DNA from 2 places in the Metabacillus sp. cB07 genome. Region 2 is predicted to be linked to the other one. Evidence: riboswitches for the same ligand, from Rfam matches in the RefSeq annotation. Region 2 holds a riboswitch; the other holds the start of a gene.

Region 1 (6,505 bases), 1.9 Mb from region 2:
CTGCCTCATCCCGCCAGAAAGCATGGAAGGATAGTGTTGTTCAAATCCCTCAAGCCCAAACTGAGAAAAGAAAGATAGAGCTTCGGAACGCGCTTTTTCTTTCCCTGTCCCCTGCAGCTCCAGCGGAAGTATGACATTATCAAGAATTGTTCTCCACGGAAAAAGCACATCGCTTTGAGGCATATACCCGGCGTGGCCTGTTTGATTCGTTATGTCTTTCCCCTTGTAATGAACAATTCCGCCGCTTGGCTTATTTACCCCTGCAATGATATCAAGAAGAGTGCTTTTGCCGCACCCGCTCGGACCAATGATGCTGACAAATTCCCCTTTTTCTACTATAAGATCAGATGGAAGCAGGACTGGCTGATCTTTCGAGTAAGTCTTGCTGACTCCTTTTAGTGTCAGCATGCTACTTTTCAGCCTCCGGAAGGAATTCATTTGTATAAGCCTCTGCCGGATCTATGTTTTCTTCAATCAGCTTTTGTTGATACATCCAGTCAGCGTACCGTTCCCAAACTTCTTCTTTTTGAATCCCCCATTGCTTTGCATCACCCTGATACTGCTTGCTGAGCCACTTTTGGCTTTCCTTTGCAAGATCTTTATTTATTTCAGGCACATGCTTAATCAGAATATCTGCCGCTTCAATCGGCTTATCGATGGCAAACTCGTAACCTTTTGCGGTTGCCTGTACAAAAGCCTGTACCGTATCCTTTTCTTTCTTAATCTTTGTCTCGCTTGCAGCGAGTACAGGTGTATAGTAGTTCAATGCTGGATCAAGGTCTTTAAGATAGATGTAATTCAGTTCTATCCCCTTTCTTTTAGCTTCTATCCCGTCCCAGCCCTCAAAGATCCATTGGAAATCCGTATCCCGGCCGATTGATTTAAAGAAATCAGTTGCACCAAGTGTGACATAATCGACTTTGCCAAAATCTGCGTCATCCTGGTTCATAACCGCACGAATCACAGCCTCTTCAGTAGGCGATCCCCATCCGCCGTACCGTTTCCCTTCAAAATCATCAGGCGAGACAATCTCTTCTTCCTTTAATGAAGCGAAAGCAGAAGTATTTTCCTGAATAATGGCCGCAATAGAAACGATCGGCACACCTGCTGACCGCGCATGTGTGATGTTTTCCTGGTGGCTGACCGCAAAATCGACCTCGCCCGATGCAACAATTTGATCTGCGCTGACTCCCTCGCCAGGTTCTACTATCTCAACTTCAAGACCCGCTTCTTTATAGAACCCTTTTTCAATTGCTGCATAAATGCCCGTATGATTTGTATTCGGAAACCAGTCCAGCATGACCTTCACTTTTTTTGCTTCTTCACTTGAGGCATTCTCAGCAGGAGCGCATCCTGTTAAAAGGATGGATGTGCTGAATAATATGACGAGCATTCTCCGCAGTTTTTTCATCGTATTCCTCCATGTCAGTTGTGTTTATTCGCTTTGTACTTCCAGGGCATCGCCGCTCTTGCCAGCAATTCAATGACTGCAAAAATAACCAGACTTAAAGCAACAATGACGATAATGATGGCAAATACCTTTTCTGTTAAAAAAGATTGAGAGGATCTAGTAAGGATAATTCCAAGGCCTTGACTCGCTCCCAGCCATTCTCCGATAACCGCTCCCATTACACTGTATGTTCCGGCTATCTTGAGCCCTGAGAAAAAATACGGCATGGAAGCAGGAATCTTCACCTTCAAGAAGAGCTGACGTTTATTCGCTCCCATGGTCTTCATCAGTTTGATCATATCCCTGTCTGCCTGACTGAATCCGTCTGCAAGATTAATGGCTATCGGAAAAAAGCAGACAAGTGCTGTTACGATGACCTTCGGCAAGATCCCGAATCCAAACCAGATAATCAGCAGAGGTGCCAGTGCAATAATTGGAACGGTCTGTGAAAGGACAAGGAGCGGTTCAACCGCTTTTCTGATCCAGAGGGAAAGGTCAATTAAAATGGCAATGGCCACTCCGGCAGCTGCTGCTATCAGGAGGCCGAGAACAGCTTCAGTAAGCGTCTGCAGAACGTGCACTCCGAGCGTTCCTCTCATTTCAAACAGGGTGATGAAAATGTCTGTAGGTTTTGGCAGGATCCACTTCTCAATTCGAAAAAGCACGACTGCCATCTCCCAGAGTAGAAGAAAAACGGCAAGAACGGCTGCAGGCAGCGCTATTCCTGATATAGATTCAGCGATATTTTTGGAGTTTTTCATCCATCGTTACTCCTTCAGCAGGGCGGTAATGAATTTTGATGTGCGTCATCACTTCACTTGCACCTGCCCCGATACAGGCATCCTGAGCCTGCTTGACAATTTCAAGCAGATGATTGAGTTCCCCCTCCATAACGGTCTCCATCGCGCCGACTTCATATTTGACACCTGACTGCTGCACAACTTCAATGGCTTTGTCGACAATCTCGTATGTATTTCCGTGTGCTGATTTCGGCAGTACTTGAAACGCAAGGTTTACACTGGACATCATGAATTCCTCCCTTTCTTTCTGTGAATCTCTTAGAAAATGCAAAAAAAGGCTGCCGGTTAGGGCAGCCTTAAGCATTCGCAAAGTTCATGGAAAATAGACTCTTTTCCTGTATCCCTCCGCTGGCATTACCCAGATCAGGTTAAAGGGTCGATACAAGAATCAGTATCCTCTCAGCCGAGTTCACTCAGCTCCCCTGCTTCTATAAGATTCATGGAAACTATAGCAAGTTTTACAAGACTTGTAAAGAAAGGAAAAATACTTTCCGCTATTTTCTGAAAAAAAATAGAATTTAGGCTTGTCGAATTTTGCAGTTTCCTGTATAGTAGTGTCTAAATCATATATCGCATTTGACCACTTGGGGAGCCGCCGGCTGAGAGTGAACGTTATGTTCTGACCCGTTGAACCTGTTAAGTTAAAGCTTACGTAGGGATGTGGCGATGGATTCAAGTGATAACCCAACCAAAGCAGTGCGTGGAAACCATCCGACATTCCCCGCATTGCTTTTTTCTATGGAGAAAAGGCCCCGGTCGAATGCCGAAAAGGGGTAAAATCATGCAAACAAATAAGCGCCTGGTTTTTTTATTGGAAGCAGCGATTCTTGCTGCAATTGCCTTTCTTTTAGATTTAGCGACAAGCTTTATCGGCAAAATGCCGCAGGGAGGATCGATTTCACTTGCAATGGTGCCCGTACTGATCATGGGATTTCGCCACGGTCTAAAAGGCGGACTGCTGACAGGCTTTCTCCTCGGCCTGCTGCAGACGGTCATGGGCTATACGACCATTGTCCATCCTGTACAGGGTTTTCTGGATTACTTTGTCGCCTTTACAGCGGTTGGTGCCGGAGGTATTTTTTATAAGCAAATTCAGAACTCTCTCCATTCTTTAAACAAATGGCGCCTGATTCTTTATGTCACACTTGCCGCTTTCCTTGGAAGCTTCCTGAGATTTGCAGCCCACACACTCGCTGGCGCTGTCTTTTTCGCTGAGTTTGCAGGAGATCAGCCGGTGCTCCTCTATTCAGCAGGGTACAACGCATCCTACATGATTCCGACATTTATCATCTGTACGATCATTCTTGTGCTGATGCTGCTGACATCAAAAGCGCTGATCATAAATAGAAAATAGAGAAAAGCACCGGAAATCCGGTGCTTTTTATCATAATCTCTTCTTTTTCAGCATGTATTAGTAGTAATAGATTTCCTATTGGAGGCCATGAAATGAATCTCACATACTCACTCATGCTGTTTGCCTTTTTTCTATCCATCTTTCATTTTCTGTATGGCTACTTTGAAGCGCTGCGGATCAGCGGCGAAGATGGCCCTGTCAGAGGATGGTCGGTTGTTTTTTCATTTCCGCTCGCATTTGTTTTTGCTTATTTTGCAGCGGTTTTTAACCAGCAAATCTGAACAAAAGTGCAAGCGCCAAGGCCCGCTCCGATAGGCAGATAAGAATCCGGCGGAAAAGTCCGGTTCCCGCCTTTTTTGAGGGATTTGTTCTGACAGAGGATCTAGGCGCTGGAGCTTGCCGTTGATAACTTTGTTATGTTATCAACAGCCTTTTATTTTTTATAATTCCTTTAACAAAAAGCAGAACCCGGCAGATGTCTGCCGGGTCTTTTTAATGCCTCTGGCGGGATTCGAACCCGCACTCCTTTCGTAAGCATAGGCTAAGGGGAACACGCTTCCCTACGGATTTTCACCGGCAGGAATTTCACCTGCCTCAGCATAGTTGCTTTTCGGTGCTTCTGAAACCTTTGCCTTGCGACCCGGTTCTACTGTTTTCCGGCGCTCTTCCCTTCTAGAGCTACAGAGGCTTATTAAGAGTCTCTGCCTTCACAGAGACTCCCGCGAGAGTTTACAGCAGCTTTTCTATTAAACTCTCAACATACTCGTTCATGTCCCCAAAAGAATATCCTGTCATTTGTGCTTTTGTCACATCCAGCGTCCAGTCACCCGGAAGACCGTACGGGGAAGCATTTTCTTTTGACACTTCCTCAGTAATGACTGCGGTTTTGTCTGCAGCACTCTCAATCTTGCCGATCAGTTCTCTCAGGGAGAGATTGTCTTCAAACGCTATATTATACGCTCCTGTCAGCTTTTCTTTTCCTATATGTAAAAGAAAACCTGCAGCGTCTTCAGATGAAGTGAAGCTGAAAGAAACATTGTCATTTTTCGCCCCAATGGACTCTTCCCTTTTCACTTTGTCTACATGAAAAAGGAAACGCTCGGTGTAATCATCGGTACCGATGACCAGAGCAGGCCTGACAGCTGCCACCGGCACTTTTGCATTCTGGAACAAATAAGCTTCGGCACCGCGCTTTGCCTCCCGATAGCCGGTCATTCCCCCATATTCTTTGCGGTCTTTAAACGTCGGTTCGAACGAAAGCGGGTTAAAATCCGTTTCCTTTCGTTCTTTGCCGAATTCATAGACGGCCATTGTTGATGTAAAGATATAATGGCCTATTTTACCCTCAAGCGCTTCATAAGCCGTTTGGGCTTCGAGCGGCGAGAAACAGGATTGATCATAGACAGCGTCCCATTGCCTTCCTTCAAAAGCTCTCGTCATTGATTCTTTCTTTTCCCGGTCAATGACAAGACGCTCGACCCCGTCTCCAAAATCATCCCGGGTTCTGCCTCTTGTCGCGACCGTCACAACCACTCCGTTTTCAAGCAGTTTATGAACAAGCCTCTTCCCAAAAAACTGTGTGCCTCCAAGTATTAACACGGTTTTCAATGTATTTCCCTCTCTCATTATGTATTCAGCCGCGCTGTCAATTCCTTCAGATTCCAGCCGAATGCTGTCTCCGGATGATCGGTGCCTTCAATCGCGTACGTATCCTCTCCCACTTTTTCGGGAGAGTACCGTTCATAGAACCCCTTCGACGGGTTGGCATTCATCACCCACAGCATCATTGATTGATAGTTCAGGTTCATCAGATCCTCTGCTGCCGCACGAACCAGGCTCTTACCAACACCTGCGCCTTGTGCTTCTTTCAGAAGATAGATGGCGTATAATTCGCCGTCATAGCCGTATTCCTGAGACCTGGCCGGACCAAATCCCGCAAACCCGACAATTTTGCCCTCTTCATCTTCTGCAACGAATACAGTATCCGGATTTAGATTCCGCCAGATTTTCTCTTTGCTTTCGTAAGTCAGACTATTTAAAAATGAATCTGCTACGATTCCCTTATACGTTGTCCGCCAGCTGTCGACGTGTACAATCGCAATTTGCTTTGCATCTTCTCTGGAAGCTTTTCTGATCAGTACCTTCATTTTCAACACTCCTTGCTGAGGAAATTCGACATCTTTCAATAAAAACCCTGTTTCAAAAGGAGTTTCTTTTTTTGCAGAGAATTAGTTTACTAGACCAAATTAATTGGAGGCCTACAGTGAAAATCGTACTTCATGCCGCCCTGTCCATTTTTTATATCGTGTACTTTACCGCCGTCTTTTACGTTTTGTTTCTCTTTTTAAATATCCCGGGGTCTGTTATTTCCGGCACAATCATATGCCTGCTTCTCCTTGGCCTCTTTATCTATTCCGTCTACGAAATGATTCACAGCAAAGAACGGAATCTTCTTTTTTTCAGAGGGCTGTCAGGAACAATCGCCCTTTCGGTAACAAGCATCAGCCTGATCATTACGCTGTTTTTCGTTGTGCTGATGAACATTATGACCACTCATGTAAATTACCAGAGCATCAGCCCGCGCGAAAAATTCGAATTCCAGGTCAATGCCTTCCTGCCGGTTGATCCTTACCAAGAATACAAAGACAAGGCACTGACAAAAACAATCTCACATTTAACTGTCTTTTACCCGTCACTGAAGAAAAAGGATCTTGAGCTAGTAGAAAATGAATATAAACAGGCAAGAGAAATAAGCACGCGCCTGCTCGGCGAGATTGAGGATCAGCCAATAGACCTTCTTCTCTTAGACGAATCGCCTGACTCTCTGCACGAGCTTGATTATCTGGATTATATGGGTTTCTACGACCACAATAAAAAAACGATGGCTGTTGTCATTCCGGA
Region 2 (6,505 bases):
TCAATTTGATTTTCATGATTTCACCTCTGTACCCCGATTTAATCCAAACTCTCTTGCATATTCAGGCTTGACCTGACGGCTCAAAATCAAATCCCTGACCATTTCGCCTGTTTTAGGCGCAAGCAGAATGCCGTTCCGGTAATGTCCTGTTGCGGCATAAAGATTTTTCATGCCTTCATGCTTAAAAATGTATGGTTTCGCATCTCGCGCTGCCGGTCTCAGTCCGGCCCAGGCTTTTTGAAAAACACTCTTTTTCATGCACGGCATAATGGAAACAGCCTTCTCCATCAAAGAAGCCATCCCTTGTATTGTAGACTCTGCCCTCCAATTCCCCTCCTCCATCGTCGCACCGATGACGATGCTCCCGTCAGACTTCGGAACAAGGTAACAGCTGTCATGAAAAACGGTTGACTCTAAACGGAAACCATCCGGCATGACTGATAGACATTCGCCTTTAACAGGGTGAACAGGAACTGAGATGCCTAATTCCTCAAACAGCTGGCCGCTCCATGTCCCGCCAGTAATGACAAGAGCTTCACAAAAATGAATCTCTCCTGCAGCGGAAATCTCATAATGCGAAGGCTCTGCGCGCATGCGTCCGGCTGCAGCTCCTTCAAATATGGTTCCTCCGTTTATCTGTACCGCCCTTGCCAGCGCCCGGCAAAGAGCGGGAGGGGAAACCTGGCCGTCTTTTGCAATGAACAGTCCTCCTTGCAGATACTCTGTCAGGTTCTTTTCTTTCTTCAGGACAGACTCCCTTGAGAGCCACTCAACATCCGGTTCATTCAAGGCTCTGTCTTTTAGGGAAACAGCTTCCTCAGCCGTCATGGCAAGTTTGAGCATCCCATTATAAACGAGCTGAATGTCTATGCCTGTTTCTTCAAGCAATTCGGCTGCAAGCACGGGATAAAGAGCCCCGCTCTCTTCTGCAAAACGGAAAAACGCATCTGCTTTTTCCGTTTCTGTATGAGCACCAAGCATGCCTGCTGCAGCGGAAGATGCCCCGCAGCCAATCTTTCCTTTTTCAAATATGGCTACTTTACGGCCTGCCTTTGACAGAAAATAGGCAGACATCAGGCCGATGACTCCTCCCCCGACGATGCCGGCATCATAGAATGTCTTCATCAGCCGTTCCTCCTTTCAGCTTTCGTGCAAGCTCTTTTGCCGCATCCACAGGTTTGTCTGCTGAAAACACGTAGGACATGACCGCTGCTCCTGCGACTTTCAGCTTTTTCAGTTCCGGCAGCACATCAGGAGCGACTCCTCCAATTGCATAGACAGGGATGGATACAGATTCGCAAATTGTTTGAAGAAATGAAATTCCTTTCGGCTCAAGGCCGTTTTTTGAATCTGTCTGAAATACATGTCCGGCAATCAGCCAGTCTGCCCCATCCTTCTCCCGATCTATTGCCTCTTTTACTGAATGAACCGAACATCCTGCGCCGAGGTAAGGGTAGTGCTCTTTAACAAACTTTACAGGCAGCCCATGTGCCGGAAGCTGCACTTTTGCCAGTCCCGAGCGCACGGCCGCATCCACCCTGCCGTTCATGATCAGCTTTGATTTTGGAACACCCTTGCGCGCAAGAATCTCCACAAGTTCCGCCAGTTCGCCGGCTGACCTGTCTTTTTCTCTTATATGGATGGCATCCGCATATCTATGTACGTCTGCGAGGATTGAAATCAGCGAATCTGAAGAATGCTTTCCATCCGTTACAAGGTGCAGCTTCATTTTTGCAGCTGCAGAGAATCTGCACGGCCCCACGCTTCAAGGTTTTCAGCCATATCCCAAAAGCGGTATTCATACATAGAGCTGATCAGAAAATGTTCTTTCATCATCATCCGCTCATGAGCGCTTGCTTTTTCAGCCAGCTCATCAAAACGGTTCACCTGTTCAAGAACAAGCTCTTTAAACCAGTCGCCATGGTAGGTCTCAATCCATTTTTCATAAACGGCATCTCCTGGCTTGCAGTCCTTCAGGCGCTCTCCTACTTCGTAATAAAGCCAGTAGCAAGGCAGCAGAGCAGCTATGATTTCACCAAGATTTCCAGTCGCGACCGCGCGGTACATATGAGATGTATAAGCATAAGCTGTAGGCGCCGGCTTAAATTCCGCGCGTTCTTTCTCTGTTATCCCGAGCATTTTTGAAAACTGCTGATGAAGGGAAAGTTCTGCCTCATAGGTCCCCTGAGAATGAACGGACATTCTGAACGTTGTATGCAGATCAGGAGCCACGGCACCGGCAAACGCCTGCACTTTGGCAAAATGAGTCAAGTAATAGGAATCCTGCATCACATAAAATTTGAACTTTTCTTTTGACAGCGTCCCGTCACCGATTCCTTTAACAAAAGGATGGTGAAAGCTCCCTTCCCACCATTCATTTGCGTACTCCCTGCATTCTTTTGAAAATTGCATGACGTATCCTCCTTTTCTTTTTAAACAGCAAAAAACCACTTTTCGCATAGAAAAGTGGTGTATGAAATAGACCCTTACACCACTTCCCTACGCTGGTGTTAACCAGATCAGGTTCTGAGGGTCTCGGAGTCACACTCCGATCTCAGCCCTTATGAAGGGCTCCCCTAGCGGTTCATCGTATAAAATTTTCTGAATGTTTTACATGCCCATCATACCACGATAAAAATATCTTTCAAGGCTTTTGCAGGAAATTTCTGCTTAATTTTTGTGAAACTCAAGCTCCTGCCTCAGTTCATCGATATATTCGGATGATCCCGTTAAAATCAGCAGATCTCCCCGTTTCAGCTCCGTATCGCCGTGAGGAACAATCGACTCATTCTCCCGGAAGATCCGGACAAAAATGACGTCTCCGGTAAACGGGAAGCTTCTGAGAACCATTCCATCATAGCGTCTGTTGTTCATTTTGATTTGATAAAGGGCAGATTCGCTGTGCGTCAGGATTTTCATGATGCCCGGCGCTTCGATCAGGGCTCTGAGCAGGGTTTTGGTCGAGAGCAGAACAGAGAACACGTCAATGTTCTTTGCTTTCAGCTGCTCATCAAGCAGAGGCGAAGCAATACTTGCAATGACCCTTTCGACCTCAAGCTCTTTTGCCATCAGGGCAATTTCCGCATTCGCATCCTCATCGCCAGTTGCTGCAATAAGGATGTCCGAATCAAATACACCTTTATCCTGAAGCGTCTCAATCGAATAATCGTCCAGCTCTTCAATTTGAAAAAGAGATTCGGCAATCTGCTGTTCGTTTTTATCAACATGCGTATGATAGATGATTGTTTCATACAGATTCGGATTCAGTTCTCTCGTTACCGGAAGCGTCATTTGATTGGCTCCTATGAAAGCAACCTTCAGCTTTTTCTTTGAACCGAGTTTTTCAGGGAAAAGCTTTTTAAATCCAATCGGCGTAAAGATGCTTGTCAGAACGGCCGTCAGAATGAGAGCTCCGGACATCTGCGAGTCAATGACATTGACACGTTCTCCAATCGTCGCTGCGGCGATAACAAGCGACAGAGTGGATGTGAGCAAAAAACCGGCAGCAAGAGTCGTTTTCGTATCGTACCATCTTTTCAAAAGGTAAATCGGCACAATTTTTGAAATGAGAAGCGCTATAAATAAGAGCGGAATCAGCATCAGGATTTTAGGGTCCTTAAAAAGCGACCAAATATCAAGGTCCACTCCAACCATGACAAAGAAAATCGGGATCAGAAATCCGTACCCGAACGAGTCCATCTTCTGAACCATTTCTTTATTCGGGGAAAGAAGAGATACGAGCACGCCTGCTAAAAAGGCACCGAGAATGTTTTCTGCACCAATCGTTTCTGAAAGCGCAACAAGAACAATAATGAGTGTGAAAACAGCTCTTGTCCCAATTTGAATCGTGCCTTTAGAGAGCGTTTCAATAAAGGATCTGCTCTGAAAGGTTTTGCCTATAAAGTAAAGGGCGACACCAGCTCCGAACAAAATGAGCATCAGCCACATATTCGTATTTTCCCCGCCGTAAATGGAAGCAAAAACTGCAAGCAGAATCATTGTCACCAAGTCCGCAATGACGGCGACAAGAAGGATAATCTGCCCGATGTTCGACTTCATGATGCCTGCATCCTTAAGCGTCGGCACGACCACACCGAGTGAAATGGTCGAGATGATCAGCGTCATCAGGAATGCATTTTCTATAAATCCGATCAGGACAAACAGATAAGAGAGCAGCAGGGAAAGAATAAAGATGCCGGCAAATACGAGTAAAGAGACCACGAATGTATTCGGCGCCTCTTTTCCGGATGGCAGCACCTCTTTCTTCCTGCCGCCGATAAACGCTGTGAAATCAATTTCAAGACCGCTCAGAAACATGAGAAAAATAAATCCGAGCATAGACAGAGTTTCAAGCCACATATCCTGCTGAACAAGGTCAAACCCGCTTTTGCCGATCACAATCCCGATAATAATTTCTGCTACAACGACCGGCATCACCTTTATTTTAAAGCGGTGCAGGATGAGCGGAGTGATAAAAGCTGCAAGAAGGACAATGACAAGTGATGAAAAAGAAGCTCCGTGCAAGGTTTTTCCCTCATTTCTGTAGTTAAATTAAGTACTGCATAAACATAGTGGCCATTCCAAAATAAATAAGGATGGAAATAATATCATTAATCGTCGTAATAAAAGGGCCTGATGCAACGGCCGGGTCGACCTTCAGCCTGTGCATAATAAGAGGCACAAACGCTCCCGCAATTGTCGCAACAGTCAGCGTGGCAAGAATGGATAATCCGACAAGCAGGCCGAGATACAGATCGTGTTTCCAGAAATACACGACGCCTGTTACAAGAACACCGCAAACAGCACCGTTGATTAAACCGGTTCCCGCTTCACGGGCGATGATTTTAAAGTTACCTTCTTCTTCATCCCCCATGGCAATTCGGCGGACGGCAACTGCCAGTGCCTGCGTGCCTGTATTTCCTGCCATACCGGCAATCAATGGAATAAACACAGCAAGGATCGCTACCTTATCAAGTGTTTCTTCAAACTGCCCGATCAGATTGGCTGTCAGCATCCCGAGAAACAATAGAATCACGAGCCATGGCAGTCTTTTTTTAGCAGCAGAGAGAGGACCTCTGTCAATAGAGTCTACATCCGAAACCCCTGCGAGCTTTGAGTAGTCATCAGACGCTTCTTCATCAATAACGTCCACAATATCATCAACTGTAATGATCCCGAGAAGGTGATTTTGAAAGTCAACAACAGGCAGCGCCAGAAAGTTGTAATCCCGCATTTTCCGGGCAACTTCTTCCTGATCTTCCCCCACACTGACGGAAAAGACGCGCTCGCTCATGATCTCGCCGATCATCACATCATCGTCACTGACTATTAAATCTCTGAGGGAGATAACTCCCGCAAGGTGCTTATCTTCGTCAATCACATACAGATAATAGATGGTTTCAGCATCTGGAGCCTCATGCTTAAGAATATGCATCGCCGATTTGACGGTCTGATTCGCCTGAATCGCAATAAACTCCGTCGTCATGATACTTCCTGCAGTAAACTCTTCATAATGAAGGAGCTCACGGATTTCCTTCGCTGCTTCATCGTCCATAATGGTCAGGTAGCTTGCCACCTGATCTTTGTTAAGCTCATTCAGAACATCTACTGCATCATCTGCATACATGTGTTCAAGCATTTGCGAAGCAAACCTTGGATCCATTTCTGACAGATACATTTCGTAGTTGTATTCTTCATCTTCAATATTTTCAAACAGGGCAGCCATCTCTTCTGGAGACAAATACTGATAGACCCTTGAACGCTCTTCCTGTTCTAGCTTTACGAACATTTTTGCCTGGTCGTATGGATGCTGCTCTAAAAACAGCGAGCGAAAACCGTCAAAGTCTTCATTCTCAAGTGCAGTCAGAACCGTTTCTGTCTCGATGACAACTTTTTCTTTTTCTTCTGACATAAAGAATCTCCTCCTCTCCCTGTCTCTAAATCACCGGGAAATCAAAATGTCATCAAATTGTGATACAAATCGTCTATTCGCTGTGAACATGCGCCGGTAAGGCATTCTGCAGTCTTCACAACCGTTTTTTCATTGTGATAAGGTATCATGTTTTTGACTGATTTACAAATGAATCCTTTGCAAAACCGTCAATTTTCGCTAAGATTGTAAAAGATGATTTTCGCTTGCAAGCTAAGCACAAACCATATAATGACTGAAAGTACAAGAAAGGGATCCCGTATGAACACAGATAAATCCCCACAGCAGCAATTGGATTACACGCTGATTTTTATTATGTTTTTAATGGCACTGACCAGTGCCGTAGCCATAAGCAGTGCCCAGCCTACTTTACCCGAAAAATTGCAGAATATAAACTTTGCGTTTCTGCAGCTCAGATGGTACATCATCGGTATTATCGCCGTCATTGGAACGATGATTATCGACTTTGACCGCTTCAAGCAGCTCTCATGGTATTTATATGGATTTGGGATGCTTTTGCTCATCGGCCTTGAAATTCTTCCGCCGCCGATTGTAGAGCCGATCAAAGGTGCCACA

What was found. Region 2 has a riboswitch for thiamine pyrophosphate ahead of tenA (thiaminase II). Riboswitches for the same ligand answer to the same signal wherever they lie in the genome.
Region 1: another riboswitch for thiamine pyrophosphate. It lies ahead of JOJ89_RS16960 (thiamine-binding protein); the one in region 2 lies ahead of tenA (thiaminase II).

Annotation. Positions count from the first base shown of each region.
Region 1 is NZ_CP069296.1:3,293,405-3,299,909, forward strand. It holds gene JOJ89_RS16945 (ABC transporter ATP-binding protein) at 1-408, opposite strand, end outside; gene JOJ89_RS16950 (ABC transporter substrate-binding protein) at 410-1,411, opposite strand; gene JOJ89_RS16955 (ABC transporter permease) at 1,426-2,211, opposite strand; gene JOJ89_RS16960 (thiamine-binding protein) at 2,186-2,479, opposite strand; TPP riboswitch at 2,573-2,684, opposite strand; TPP riboswitch at 2,826-2,926, shown strand; gene thiT (energy-coupled thiamine transporter ThiT) at 3,032-3,604, shown strand; gene JOJ89_RS16970 (hypothetical protein) at 3,697-3,885, shown strand; gene JOJ89_RS16975 (NAD-dependent epimerase/dehydratase family protein) at 4,334-5,203, opposite strand; gene JOJ89_RS16980 (GNAT family N-acetyltransferase) at 5,230-5,751, opposite strand; gene JOJ89_RS16985 (peptidase MA family metallohydrolase) at 5,868-6,505, shown strand, end outside.
Region 2 is NZ_CP069296.1:1,029,195-1,035,699, reverse strand. It holds gene thiS (sulfur carrier protein ThiS) at 1-16, opposite strand, end outside; gene thiO (glycine oxidase ThiO) at 13-1,125, opposite strand; gene JOJ89_RS05155 (thiamine phosphate synthase) at 1,109-1,729, opposite strand; gene tenA (thiaminase II) at 1,726-2,412, opposite strand; TPP riboswitch at 2,480-2,588, opposite strand; gene JOJ89_RS05145 (monovalent cation:proton antiporter family protein) at 2,671-4,524, opposite strand; gene mgtE (magnesium transporter) at 4,547-5,911, opposite strand; gene JOJ89_RS05135 (FtsW/RodA/SpoVE family cell cycle protein) at 6,191-6,505, shown strand, end outside.